DNA from 2 places in the Kitasatospora sp. NBC_01302 genome. Region 2 is predicted to be linked to the other one. Evidence: riboswitches for the same ligand, from Rfam matches in the RefSeq annotation. Region 2 holds a riboswitch; the other holds the start of a gene.
The links. Region 2 has a riboswitch for thiamine pyrophosphate ahead of OG294_RS19680 (purine-cytosine permease family protein). Riboswitches for the same ligand answer to the same signal wherever they lie in the genome.
Positions count from the first base shown of each region.

Region 1 (6,937 bases), 2.1 Mb from region 2:
ATGCGCACCGAGGTGATGGCCGGTCAGTACCTGGACGTGCTGGAGCCGGTGGCCGGCGACTCGACCGACGACCTGGCGCTGACCCGGGCCACCACGGTGCTCCACTTCAAGTCGGCCAAGTACACCATCGAGCGCCCGCTCCAGGTGGGTGCCCGGCTGGCCGGGGCGAGCGAGGAACTGGTCGCCGCGTACGGGGACTTCGGGCTGCCACTGGGTGAGGCCTTCCAGCTGCGCGACGACCTGCTCGGCGTCTTCGGCGACCCCGCCGTCACCGGCAAGCCGGCCGGTGACGACCTGCGCGAGGGCAAGCGCACCCTGCTGGTCGCGCTCGCGCTGCGCGCGCTGCCGCGGGCCGAGGCGGCCCGGCTGGACGGGCGGCTGGGCGCGGCGGACCTGACGGCCGCCGAGATCGCCGAGCTGAGCGCACTGGTCGCCGCCAGCGGTGCGCCCGCGCAGGTGGAGCAGCGGATCGAGGCGCTGATGGAGCGCTCGCTGGCCGCGCTGGCCGCCGCGCCGCTGAAGGACGAAGCGGCCCGGGAGACGCTGCTCGCGCTCGCCCGGGCCGCCACGGTCCGTCGTTACTGACCGGCGCTGCCGGCTGTCGCTACCGGCCCGCCGAGCGGACCCGGCGGGCCAGCTCGGCCGCCGCGGCGCCCGGGTCGTCGGCGGCGGTGATCGCGCGGACCACCACCACCCGGCGGGCGCCCGCCGCGAGCACCTGGTCCAGGTTGCCCAGGTCGATCCCGCCGATCGCGAACCACGGCCGGTCGGTGGTCGCCCGGGCCGCGTACTCCACGAGGCCGAGGCCCGGTGCGTGGCGGCCCGGCTTGGTCGGGGTCGGCCAGACCGGTCCGGTGCAGAAGTAGTCCACCCCCGGCTCGGCGACCGCCCGGTCCACCTCGGCCTCGGCGTGGCAGGAGCGGCCGATCAGCACGTCCGGGCCGAGGATCGCCCGGGCCGCGGGCACCGGCAGGTCGTCCTGCCCCAGGTGCAGCACGTGCGGCCCGGCGGCGTGCGCCACGTCCGCCCGGTCGTTCACCGCGAAGAGCTTGCCGTGCCGCTCGGCCGCCGCGGCGAAGACCTCCAGCAGCTCCAGCTCCTGCCGGGCCTCCAGGCCCTTGTCCCGCAGCTGGACGATGTCCACGCCGTTCGCCAGCACGGTGTCCAGGAACTGCGCCAGGTCGCCCTGCTCGCGGCGGGCGTCGGTGCACAGGTAGAGCCGGGCGTCGGCCAGCCGCGCCCGCGCCGGGGTACCGGGCGTCACAGCGACATCGCCTGGGCGCGCCGCTTCACCTCGGTACCGCGGTTCTCCTGCAGCGCCTGGATCGGGCTGCCCGGCAGCGAGGGGTCCTCGGTGAAGAGCCACTCCAGGATCTCCTCGTCGGTGAACCGGCCGTCCCGCAGCACGGTCAGCGTCCCGGCCAGGTGCTTGACCAGGCCGTCGTCCGTGATGAAGGCCGCGGGGACCTGCAGCGACCGGTTGGGACCGCGGCGGACCGCGATCAGCTTGTGATCCTTGACCATCTGACGGACCTCGGTGACCAGCACCCCCCAGCGCTCGGAGATGTCGGGCAGGTACATCCAGTCGTTGACCAGGGATTCGATCTTGGCTTCCATGTCGCTCACGGCACCAGCCTGCCACCTTTGCCGGGCCCCGCGCACCCACCCGCCCGTCAGGGGGGCGTCAGCGGACGGCCGACTTGAGCGGCAGCGCGGGGTCGGCGGCCAGCGCCGGGTCCAGCACCGCACCCTGGTCGATCAGCCGCCGGGCCTGGGCCAGGTCGCGCGGGCGGTCCACGGCGAGCACCGCCACCGGCCGCTCCTCGCGCAGCCACAGCACGCTCCACTGCGCGTCCTCGGGTGAGCCACGCCACAGCAGCCGGTCGCCGGCGCAGTGCCGCCCGACGTACTGCACCATCCGCCCGAACTGCTCGGACCAGAAGTACGGCACCGGGTCGTAGGCGACCTCACCGCCCAGCAGCGCCGCCGCCACCGCCCGGCCCGAGTGCAGCGCGTGGTCCCAGTGCTGGACCCAGACCCGCTCGCCGTAGCGGGCCGAGGGGTAGCTGACGCAGTCGCCCGCCGCCCAGACCCCGGGCAGCGTGGTGCGCAGCGCCGCGTCCGCCAGCACGGCGCCCCCGGCGTCCAGCTCGACGCCGGAGCCGGCCAGCCAGCCGGTGTCCGGGCGGGCGCCGATCCCGACCACCACCTCGTCGGCCGGTACCAGTTCACCGGTGGTCAGGTGCACGGCGCCCGGCTCGATCCGGTCCACCCGGGCGCCCAGCCGCAGCTCGACACCGGCCTGCGCGTACCACTGCCGCATCGGCGCGGTCAGCTCGGCGGGCAGCGCGCCCGGCAGCGGGGCGTCGGCGGCCTCCAGCACGGTCACCCGGCAGTCGAGCCGGCGGGCCGCGGTGGCGGTCTCGGCGCCGATCCAGCCCGCGCCGACCAGGACCAGGTGTGCGCCCGGGCGCAGGACTGCACGCAGTGCGAGGGAATCGTCGATGGTCCGCAGCACCCGGGCCGAGGCGGCCCCGGGCAACCGGATCGGGGCGGCTCCGGTGGCCAGCACCAGGCGGTCCCAGGGCAGCTCGCCGGCGTCGGTGCCCAGGCTCCCCGGGGCCACCGAGGTGGCCCGGCGACCGGTCAGCAGCTGAACGCCGAGCGCCTCCCAGTCCAGGTCGAGGGCCGTCCGATCGGCCTTCGCGAGCAGGACGTCCTTGGAGAGCGGCGGCCGGTCGTAGGGGTTGTGCGGCTCCGCGCCGACCAGACTCAGCGACCCGTGCCAACCCCCCTCCCGCAGCGCCACCGCACACTGTGCGGCCGCCACCCCCGCGCCGACCACGACCACCCGATCCGTGCTCTTCAGCTCTGCCATCTGGCGAACTCTACTGAGCGCGTCCGCCGTCCACCCGGCGATCGGCGCCTTCAGTCCCCAAGGCGCCCGGCGTTATGGTGGGGGCATCCTCACGGGAGCCCGGTGCACCGGGCTGAGAGGCGGGCTGCGGCGGCCTGCGACCGTCCGAACCTGATCCGGGTCATTCCGGCGAAGGGAGAACCGGTTCTCTTGGCACGCGATCTTTCGACAGACTCCCGAACCGACACCGACGTGCTGGTGATCGGCGGCGGGATCATCGGTCTGGCGGTCGCCTGGCGCACCGCGCAGCGCGGCCTGCGGGTGGCGCTGGTCGACCCGGCCCCCGGCGGCGGCGCGGCGCAGGTGGCGGCCGGCATGCTGGCCCCGGTCACCGAGCTGCAGTACGGCGAGGAACCGCTGCTGCGGCTGGGCATGGCCTCCAACAGCCGGTACGCCGACTTCGCCGCCGAGTTGACGGCGGCCACCGGGCAGGACACCGGCTACCGCGCCACCGGAACGCTGGCCGTCGCGCTGGACGCGGACGACAAGGCCGAGCTGAGCGAGTTGCACGCCTTCCACCACCGGCTGGGCCTTGCGTCGAGCTGGCTGACCGGTCGCGAGGCCCGCCGGCTCGAACCGATGCTGGCCCCCGGCGTGCGGGCCGGCCTGCACGTGACCGGCGACCACCAGGTGGACGGGCGGCGGCTGGCCGCGGCCCTGGTGACGGCCTGCGAGCGGGCGGGGGTACGGCTGCACCGGGCGGAGGCGGGCGAGCTGCTGGTCGAGGCCGACCGTGCACGCGGGGTGCGGCTGGGCGGCGGCGGCGAACTGCGGGCCGACCAGCTGGTGCTGGCGGCCGGCCCGCGCAGCCACCAGCTGCCCGGCCTGCCGCCGGGGGTGCTGCCCGCGATCCGTCCGGTCAAGGGCCAGATCCTGCGGCTGCGGATCCCCGGGGCCTACGCCCCCTTCCTGTCGCGCAACGTGCGCGCGGTGGTGCGCGGCGGCCACCTCTACCTGGTGCCGCGGGCGAACGGCGAGCTGGTGATCGGGGCCACCACCGAGGAGCAGGGCTACGACACCACGGTCACCGCCGGCGGCGTCTACGAGCTGCTGCGCGACGCGCACGAGCTGGTCCCCGGCATCACCGAGCTGCCGCTGGTGGAGAGCAGCGCGGGCCTGCGCCCCGGCTCCCCGGACAACGCCCCGCTGCTCGGCCCCACCGCGCTGCCCGGCCTGCTGGCCGCCACCGGCCACTACCGCAACGGCGTGCTGCTCACCCCGGTCACCGGCGACCTGCTCGCCGAGTGCCTGGCCACCGGGACCGTGCCGGAGCTCGCCGTCCCCTTCTCCCCCGCCCGCTTCGCCGCTGTTCCGACCCTTGCCGGGAGTGCCCGATGAACCAGATCCCCCTCACCGTCAACGGCGAGCCGCGCGAGGTGGCCGGCTCCGCCACGCTGGCCGAGCTGGTGGCCCAGCTCTCCAAGGCGCCCTCGGGCGTGGCCGCGGCCCTCAACGAGACCGTGGTGCCGCGCGGCAGCTGGCCCGAGACCCGGCTCGCGGCGGGCGACCGGGTGGAGATCCTCACCGCGGTGCAGGGGGGCTGAGCGGCGATGGCTGACGACCTTCTGACGATCGGCGACACCACCTTCGCCTCCCGGCTGATCATGGGCACCGGCGGCGCACCGAGCCTGGAGGTGCTGGAGCAGGCGCTGCGGGTCTCCGGGACCGAGCTGACCACGGTGGCGATGCGCCGGGTCAAGGCGGACACCCAGGGCTCGGTACTGGAGGTGCTGGCGCGCAACGGCATCCGGGTGCTGCCCAACACGGCCGGCTGCTTCACCGCCGGCGAGGCGGTGCTGACCGCCCGGCTGGCCCGCGAGGCGCTGGGCACCGACTGGGTGAAGCTGGAGGTGATCGCCGACGAGCGGACCCTGCTGCCCGACCCGATCGAACTGCTGGACGCCGCCGAGACCTTGGTGGACGACGGTTTCACCGTGCTCCCCTACACCAACGACGACCCGGTGCTCGCCCGCAAGCTGGAGGACGTGGGCTGCGCGGCGATCATGCCGCTGGGCTCTCCGATCGGCTCCGGCCTCGGGATCCGCAACCCGCACAACTTCCAGCTGATCGTGGAGAGCGCGGGGGTGCCGGTGATCCTGGACGCCGGTGCGGGCACCGCCTCGGACGTGGCACTGGCCATGGAACTGGGCTGCTCGGCGGTGATGCTGGCCTCCGCCGTGACCCGGGCGCAGGACCCGGTGCTGATGGCGGACGCCATGCGCCGGGCCACCGAGGCCGGGCGCCTGGCCCACCGGGCGGGCCGGATCCCGCGCCGCTTCCACGCCGAGGCCTCCTCCGCGATGGCCGGCCGCGCCGATCTGGCACCGCACCCGGACCACCGCGAGCGGCCCGCCTTCTGACCTGCCGTCACCGGTACTGATGACGAACCAGGACACCAGGGTCACCCAACCGTGTTCTGACCGCCCCTAGACTCCTGGGGTGGACACGACGTTGAACGACCCCCTGGTAGGAGTCCTGCTGGACAACCGGTACCGGGTCGAGGAGCGGATCGCGGTGGGTGGCATGGCCACCGTCTACCGGGGCACCGACACCCGGCTCGACCGGGTGCTCGCGCTCAAGGTGATGCATCAGGCGCTGGCCGGCGACACCGGGTTCACCGACCGCTTCATCCGCGAGGCCAAGGCGGTCGCCCGGCTCTCGCACCCGAACGTGGTCAACGTCTTCGACCAGGGCGCCGACGGCAACGCGGTCTTCCTGGCCATGGAGTACGTGCCGGGGCGCACCCTGCGCGACGTGCTGCGCGACCGCGGCGCGCTCTCGGTGCGGGCCGCGCTCGACGTGCTGGAACCGGTGCTGGCCGCGCTCGGTGCCGCGCACCGGGCGGGGCTGGTGCACCGGGACGTCAAGCCGGAGAACGTGCTGATCACGGACGGCGGCCTGGTGAAGGTCGCGGACTTCGGTCTGGTGCGGCTGCTCTCCGGGGCGGACGCCGCGGTGACCAACACCACCACCCCCGGCGTGATCATGGGCACGGTCTCCTACCTGGCCCCCGAGCAGATCCAGCCGCAGGCCGCCACCGACCAGCGGGTGGACGTCTACGCGGCCGGGATCATGCTCTACGAGCTGCTGACCGGCAGCCGGCCCTACCTCGGCGACAACCCGATGCAGGTGATCTACCGTCACCTGCACGAGGACGTGCCGCCGCCCTCGCAGACCGTGCCCGGCCTGGCGCCCGGGCTGGACGCGATCGTGGCCGCCGCCACCGCGCGCGACCCGCAGGCCAGGCCGTGGGACGCGGTCGAGCTGCTGGGCGCGGTGCAGCGGGTGCGCCGGGCTCTGACCCCGGCCCAGCTGGACGCCGAACCGCCCGCCGCCACCCGGCCCGCGCCGCGCTTCGCCCCCGGCGAGGCGACCTCGGTGCTCAGCGGCATGACCCCCGTCACCGGCCCCGAGCACACCAGCGTGATGGCGGTCCCGCCGCCCGAGCTCTTCGTCCAGCCCCGCCCGTACGACGAGCCGCCCCCGCCGCGGCGCGCCAAGCGCACCCGATCGCGGCGCACCAAGCGCTCGCTGGTCTGGGGCTCGGTGCTCGGCGCGGTGCTGCTGGTGGTCGCGGCGATCAGCTACTTCCTGTCCGGCGCCGTCTACGCGACGGTGCCCAGTGTGCTCGGCCAGACCCAGGCGCAGGCCACCAGCACCCTGGACGGCTCGGGCCTGCGGGCCAGCTTCAGCCAGGCGTTCAGCGAGACGGTGCCGGCCGGCCAGGTGATCGGCAGTGATCCCGGGGTGGGCGGGCGGGCCCGCAAGAGCGACGCGGTGAAGGTCACCCTGTCCAAGGGGCCGGAGCGGATCGCGGTGCCCGACGTCACCGGCAAGCCGCTGGACCAGGCGCAGCAGCAGCTGACCGCCGCCCGGCTGACGCCCGGCACCACCACGCAGGACTACAGCCCGACCGTGCCGCAGGGCTCGGTGATCTCCACCTCCCCGGCCGCCGGGCAGCAGCTGGCGGTCAACGCGCCGGTGGCGCTGGTGGTCAGCCAGGGCGCGGCGCCGGTCGCG
Region 1 covers NZ_CP108404.1:6,701,705-6,708,641, reverse strand. Annotated here, with positions in the region: gene OG294_RS29475 (polyprenyl synthetase family protein) at 1-585, shown strand, start outside; gene thiE (thiamine phosphate synthase) at 605-1,264, opposite strand; gene OG294_RS29465 (Rv2175c family DNA-binding protein) at 1,261-1,617, opposite strand; gene OG294_RS29460 (NAD(P)/FAD-dependent oxidoreductase) at 1,685-2,878, opposite strand; TPP riboswitch at 2,960-3,072, shown strand; gene thiO (glycine oxidase ThiO) at 3,068-4,255, shown strand; gene thiS (sulfur carrier protein ThiS) at 4,252-4,461, shown strand; gene OG294_RS29445 (thiazole synthase) at 4,468-5,277, shown strand; gene pknB (Stk1 family PASTA domain-containing Ser/Thr kinase) at 5,357-6,937, shown strand, end outside.
Region 1: it holds a riboswitch for thiamine pyrophosphate, as region 2 does, so the genes downstream of both, thiO (glycine oxidase ThiO) here and OG294_RS19680 (purine-cytosine permease family protein) in region 2, are expected to answer to the same signal.

Region 2 (6,937 bases):
CAGGAGGCCGGCGGGAGATGGACACCGCCGGTCACATGGAAGATCCGGCCGCTGGCGACGGGGGATGCACCAGCGGCCGGACTGCTTTAAACAGTAACAAGGATTCGCGCCTTGGCCAATTTCCTCCGCGGGTCGACCCCGGTGTTTCCGGGTTTTTGGGCCCAGATGTGACCGGAGTCACGCTCCCACGATCGGAAATGATCACCAAGCGCCATCTTCGGTCAGTTCAGCGTGACCTGACGGCTCACCAGATTCGCGCGCGCCCGGCGCTCCTCCGCGCTCAGGGGCGCGCTGACGTCGAGCGCGCCTGCCAGCCGCTCCGCGAACGCCGCTGCCGGCTTCTCGCAGTCGGCCGCCGACATCTCCAGCGGCAGGTCCCAGACCGGCACGGTCAGGCCGTGCGCGCGGAACGAGCCGACCAGCTTGGTGCCCTCGCCGATCGAGGCCTCGCCGGTGGCGGCCAGCCGGGCCAGCGCGTCGAGCAGCTGCTCCTCGGGCACCGTCATGACCCAGCGCAGGTGGTTCTTGTCGGGGGTGCCGCACCAGTAGGCGCTGTCCACCCCGGCCAGCTTCTCGGTCGGGATCGCCGAGGCGTTGGCGCGCTCCAGCGAGGCGGCGACCTCGCCGGTGGCGGCCTCGGCGTCCTCCAGCCAGAACTCGAAGCCGGTGTGCACGGCGGGCGTGAAGGGGGCGCCGAGGTCCAGCAGGTCCTGCAGGCGCGGGCCGTCGGCAGCCGCCCGGCGGGTCGGCACCGGGTTGCCGGGCTCGGTCACCAGGGCCTCGGTCAGTGCGTCGGCGAGGTCGCGGCTCAGGTCGCCGGAGGAGGACTGGGTCTGCAGGCCGAGCAGGATCGACCCGTCCGGACGGCGCAGCGCGGGCCAGGCCAGCGGCAGCACGGTGGCCAGGGTGACCGACGGCACGTCACCGGTGGCCCCGTCGGTCAGGCCGGCGACCAGCGTCAGCGGCACGGTCGCGGCGGGCACCAGCTCGCGCAGCGCCACCCAGTCGGCCTCGCCCGGCAGTCCCTCGAACGGGCGGTGCACCAGCTCCTGGACGGCGTGCGCGGCCTGCCGACCGTGACAGGCCTTGTAACGGCGGCCCGATCCGCAGGGGCAGTCCTCGCGGGCGCCGACGACGGGGACGCTGTCCGTCGTGGCGGTGCTGCGGCTCGGCTGGGACGACTTCTTGGCGGCCTTCTTGGCCATGGTGCGGCTCTCCCGGGAGTGGTGGGCACGGAATTCTCCCGGGCAGCCTACTGAGAATCGGCGGTGCTCCTGGGAGTCGCTCAGGCCGAGCGGCGCACGGGCTGCTCCGCCCGGGCCGGCAGCGCGGCCCAGACGGTCACCTCGCCCGGCGCGTCCCGCACCCCCCAGTCGGCGGCCAACTGGCCGACGATGCTCAGGCCGCGCCCGCCCTTGGCGGTCAGCGAGGGGCTGGCCGGCAGCGGCCTGGTGGTGGCGCCGCCGTCGGTGACCTCCAGGGTCAGCAGGCCGTCGTTGTGCATCTGCCAGCGCACCAGCACCCCGCCGGCCGGCTCCGCCGGCTGCCCCGCCGCCCCGCCGTGCCCCGCCGCCGGTTGCGCCGGGGTGCTGGACGAGAGCGCGGAGCCCGGCTCGTGCGCCGCCCGCGCGTGGCGGTGCGACCCGGCGCTGACCAGCAGCACCTCCAGCGCTGCGGCCTCCGCCGCGGCCTCCGCGCTTTCCGCGCGGGCCGCGGACTTCGGCATATCGGCGCCGTGAAGTCGGAATTCCTCGCTCGCCCCCCCGGCGAGATCGAGCAATGGTGCAAGCGGCCGCGCATAGCGGCAGGAATTGCTGAGCAGTTCGGAAAGGATCAGAACCGCGTCGTCGATGACGGCAGCGGGGACCTTACGGTCGCCCAGGTCACGCCGCAGCCTGCGCCGGGCAGCCCCGACACTGGCCGGGCCGTGCGGCACCGCCATAGTTGATGAAGTCGGCACTTCACGCGCCACCATCAACGCCACCCCCGGACCTCCTTCAGCGTTTGCCGAGGGATGGATGCCCCGACGGAATGCACCGGAAACGGGTTCGGTCGGTTGCGGTCCGTCAATTGTGAAGTTGTGGAAGGTGCCGCAACACGCTGTGCGCAAAAGGTGATTAGCTGCTTACGCTGCGTCAATCGAGGGAGTGGATTCCGTCCGCCGGGCCCATCGCACCACCCACTGCGCGCGCCCGCGTACGCCAACCGGACCGCTCCGCGCGGCTTGCCGTATCGCCGCCGCCGCCGCACCGCCGCAGTGTCGCACCGCCGTCGCCGCGGCACCGTCCGGGCGGCCTCGCGGCGGGCCGGCTCAGCGCCCCAACTGGTCCAGGACGTCCCGCGGCCGGTTGGTGATGATCGCCTCGACCCCGAGCTCCAGGCAGAGCGCCACGTCCTCGGGCTCGTCCACCGTCCAGACGTGCACCCGGTGCCCGGCCGCCCGCAGCCTGGTCACCAGCTCGGGCCGGCGCCGCACCAGCTCGATCCCGGGCCCGGCTATCACGGCGCCGGCGGGCAGGCCGGCGCCCGGCCACAGCCGCAGCAGCGCCGGGTGCTCGAAGAGGAAGACCCGGGGGAAGGCCGACCCGGCCCCGCGCAGCCGGCCCAGCGCCAGGCCGGAGAAGCTCATCAGCCGGGCGTGCGGCCGCTCCCCGTCGCCCTGGTCGGCCCCGGCAGCCGCGCCGATCCCGTAGTGGGCCAGCATCCGCAGCAGCTCGTGCTCGACCGCGCCGCGGTAGCGCACCGGGTGCTTGGTCTCGATCGCCAGGTCCACCCGGCGCCCGCAGTCGGCCACCAGCTCCAGCAGGTCGGCCAGCGGCAGCACCCCGCGCCGCTCCGGGTCCGCCCGCTCGGCCTCGGTGCCGCCCGGCTTCCAGGAGCCGAAGTCGTAGGCCTGCAGCTGCGCCAGGGTGAGCGTGGAGACCACCCGCCGGCCGCCGTCCGAGACCCGGGCGATGGTCCGGTCGTGGACGCAGACCAGCTGCCGGTCCGCGGTCAGCCGCACGTCGCACTCGACCGCGTCCGCCCCCTCGGCCAGCGCCCGCCGGTAGGCCGCCAGGGTGTGCTCGGGCAGCGCCGCGGAGGAGCCGCGGTGGGCGACCACCTGGACCGTCCGTGCGTCGCGTCCTGGTCCGGTGGAGGAGAGGTCGAGAGTCGTCACGGGTCCACCCTAGATGGCCCGGGTGACGCGGACGCGTCGACCGTCCGAACGCGGGGTTCCGCAGGTCAGCGCGCGTGTCGGCGCCGCCGGCCGGCCCGGTCGGCGGCGCCGGGGCCTCAGGCGCGCTCGGCGAGCCAGGGCAGCCGGATCACCGCGAGCGTGGCGAGCCCCGCGACCAGGAAGGAGAGGAGCGAGGCCGAGGACCACTGCTGCGGCGTGAAGTGCACCGCGGTCTGCAGGCCGGTCCAGAAGCCGGTCCACCAGCCGGCCACCGCGGTCGGCGCCAGGAACTGGTAGACGGCGAAGCCCAGCGCCCACGGCAGCAGCATCAGCGGCCGGGCCGGGGCCTGCTGGCCCAGGTCCCAGCCCCGCCGGCCGCGGCCCAGGAAGAAGTCCACCGCGAGCACCGCGAGCAGCGGCACGAAGACCGAGCCGATCAGCCCGAGGAAGGCGTAGTAGGAGTCGGTGAACTCCTTGATCTGCAGCGCCAGCGCCGTCACCAGCAGGCCGATCGCGCCGGTCAGCAGCCGCCGGTCCACCCGCGGGAAGAGGTTGTGGACCGACATCGCGGTCGAGTAGACGTTGGCGAACGACTGGTCCGCCTCGCGCAGCACCAGCACCAGCAGGAAGGCCCAGCCGGCCGCCACCCCGGCGAACGAGTCGAGCAGGTTGTCGGCGTTGCCGTGCGACTGGAGCAGCGCGATCAGGCCGAGCAGGTAGCACCAGACCTGGGCGACCGTGTAGCCGGAGAAGGTGCCCCAGAACGAGGCCCGCCCGGTGCGCGAGTGCCGGGTGTAGTCGGCGGCCAGCGGCACGAAGGAGATCGAGACGGCGATGATCGCGTCGGTCGCCTTCAGGAAGCCGTGCCAGTTGCCGGCCCCGGGGTCCGGCCAGCCCTGCCGGCCCAGCTGGACCGTGAAGTAGACCATCGCGACGCCCACCGCGATCGCCACGTACTTGCGCAGCGCCGCGATCGACCCCAGCGGCCAGATGGTGAGCGCGGTGGTCAGTGCCCCGGCCAGCAGCACGAAGAGCCAGCGCCAGCCCTGGGTGCCGGCCACCGTCTGGGCGCCCCAGGCGATCACGATCAGCTCGTACACGCCCCAGCCCAGGCACTGCAGGATGTTCAGCACGGTGGGCAGGTACGACAGCCTGGTGCCGAACAGGCCGCGCAGCACGGCCATCGCGGGCGCGCCGGTCCGGGTGCCGATCAGCGCGGCCACCCCGAGCATCGCGGTGCCGATCACCGTGCCGGCCACGATCGCCACCACCGAGGCGGTGAAGGAGAGCTCGCTGCCGGGCTGGCCGAGCACCGTCGCGGCGCTGGTGAAGCCGATCAGGCTGATCCCGAGGTTGGCCCAGAGCGCGAACTGGTCGCGGAAGCCCAGGGTGCGCGCAGGCGCGGTGTCCAGCACCAGCGGCGCCTCGGCGCGGTCGGTGCCCGGCGGCTCCAGCACCGTGACAGGAGAAGGGGAAGGCGAAGCAGCCGTCATGGCCGATACTCCCTACGCCGGCATTACCCGGTCAGGTTCCGGCGGTCAGCGCTCCCTCGACCACCTGGGCGTCACCGCCATGGCGTACGGTCGACCAGCGCACTCTCAGCCTGGTGGGTCCAAGCTCCCGCGTGTCTTCAACAGATGCGACAGGGTAGCCCGGCGTTTGGATTACGCCAAGGTGGGGCAAAGCGCCGTCCGCATCGCGGGATGCCGCCGGGGAGGCCGGACGGCCCGCGGGGTGGGCGAAGGGGGGCTGTTCGGTCCGTCTAAGGATTCTTATCGGTTCTTCAGGCGGTCCCTTACGGCAACCAGATCGTGCATAGGAAAAACTATGGGCCAAGGTCCGTGTCAGCGATGGAGGTCGTCCGTGAGCACCGAGCACGAGAGTGGTTCCACCGGGCCGCAGGGGGAGCACCTCTCCAGCGGTCACGGCGAGCCGGGGGGCACTCCGGCGGTCGGTGACACACCGACGGTGAGCGAGCCGGTCGTGAAGGCGCAGCCGACCCTGGCGTTCACCAAGGTGCCCGCACCCGAGGCCCCGGCCGAGAAGCCGGTCGACCCGCGCGTGGCGGCCCCGGCCGAGGCTCCCGCCGCCCCTGTTGCCGAGCCCGCCGCCGAGGCCCCCGCCGCCGAGGCCGAGGCGCGCCCCGCGGCGCCCGCCTACCTCGACGCCCCGCCGCCCTCGGCGCCCGCCTCCTCCTACCAGGACACGCCGCCCCCGGCGACCGCTCCGGCCGCCGGCGCCATGGAGCCGCCGGCCAACCCCTACGCCCCCCCGCCCGTCACCCCCGTGGCGGGCGGCGCACCGATCACCCCCGGTGTCCCGGCCGGCCCGCCCCCGCAGGCCGAGCACCACCCCTTCGGCGCCGGCACCCCGCTCGGCGACACCTGGTCGACCCCGGCCGCCGCGCCCGGTTACCCGGGCGGCCCCGGCTACCCCGGTGGCCCCGGCTACCCCGGCGCGGAGTTCCCCGGTGAGTACCCGGGCGCCTTCGGCACCCCGCCGGCGCCGCGCAAGAAGGGCAAGGGCGGCCTGGTCGCGCTGATCGCCGCGGTCGCGCTGGTGGCCGGTGTCGCCGGCGGCATCACCGGTGCCGCGATCAAGGGCAACGGCTCCAACTCCGCCTTCGGCAGCAGCCGCACCAGCACCACGGTCAGCGGCAGCACCAACCAGGCCGCCCTCAACCGGGCACCCGACTCGGTGGCCGGCGTCGCCAACAAGGCGCTGCCGAGCGTCGTCACCATCAAGGCCGAGGGCAGCTCGGAGTCCGGCACCGGCACCGGGTGGGTCTTCGACACCGAGGGCCACATCGTCACCAACAACCACGTGGTCGCCCCGGCCCAGGGCGGCGGCAAGCTGACCGTCAAGTTCTCCGACGGCAACAGCTACCCCGCCTCGGTGGTCGGCCAGGCCAAGGGCTACGACCTCGCCGTGGTCAAGCTGGACAGCCAGCCGAGCGAGAAGCTCACCCCGCTCCCGCTGGGCGACTCCGACCAGGTCGCGGTCGGCGACACCACCATCGCGATCGGCGCCCCCTACGACCTGGAGAGCACCGTCACCTCCGGCATCGTCAGCGCCAAGAACCGCCCGGTCGCCTCCGGCGACGAGAGCGGCACGCAGACGTCCTACATGAACGCGCTGCAGACCGACGCCTCGATCAACCCGGGCAACTCCGGCGGCCCGCTGCTGAACGCCAGCGGCTCGGTGATCGGGGTTAACTCGGCGATCCAGTCCAACTCCAGCGGCAGCGGCCAGGCCGGCAGCATCGGCCTGGGCTTCGCGATCCCGATCAACCAGGTCAAGCGGGTCGCCCAGATGCTGATCAGCACCGGCACCCCGGTCTACGCGACGCTCGGCGTGCTGCGCAACGACAACTACAACGGCGACGGCGCGCAGATCAACACCGCCCCCGTCGGCAACACCGCGGCGGTCACCCCCGGCGGCCCGGCCGACAAGGCCGGCCTCAAGCCCGGCGACGTGATCACCAAGCTCGACGGCGAGGTCATCGACAACGGCCCCGCCCTGGTCAGTGCCATCTGGACGCACGCCCCCGGCGAGCAGGTCCAGATCGACTACACCCGCAACGGCCAGCCCGGCCACACCACCGTCACCCTGGGCAGCCGCACCGGCGACCAGCCCTCCTGACCCGGACCGCACCACACCCACCGGAATCAGGTGCACCGAACCCCCGCGGACCCGTTAGGCTGACCTCCGCCTGGAGAGCTGCCCGAGCGGCCTAAGGGAACAGTCTTGAAAACTGTCGTGGCGTGACCCGTCACC
Region 2 covers NZ_CP108404.1:4,564,355-4,571,291, reverse strand. Annotated here, with positions in the region: gene OG294_RS19695 (DUF5926 family protein) at 222-1,205, opposite strand; gene OG294_RS41155 (ATP-binding protein) at 1,286-1,984, opposite strand; gene OG294_RS19685 (glycerophosphodiester phosphodiesterase family protein) at 2,312-3,160, opposite strand; gene OG294_RS19680 (purine-cytosine permease family protein) at 3,277-4,653, opposite strand; TPP riboswitch at 4,646-4,794, opposite strand; gene OG294_RS19675 (S1C family serine protease) at 5,024-6,802, shown strand; tRNA gene OG294_RS19670 (tRNA-Ser) at 6,875-6,937, shown strand, end outside.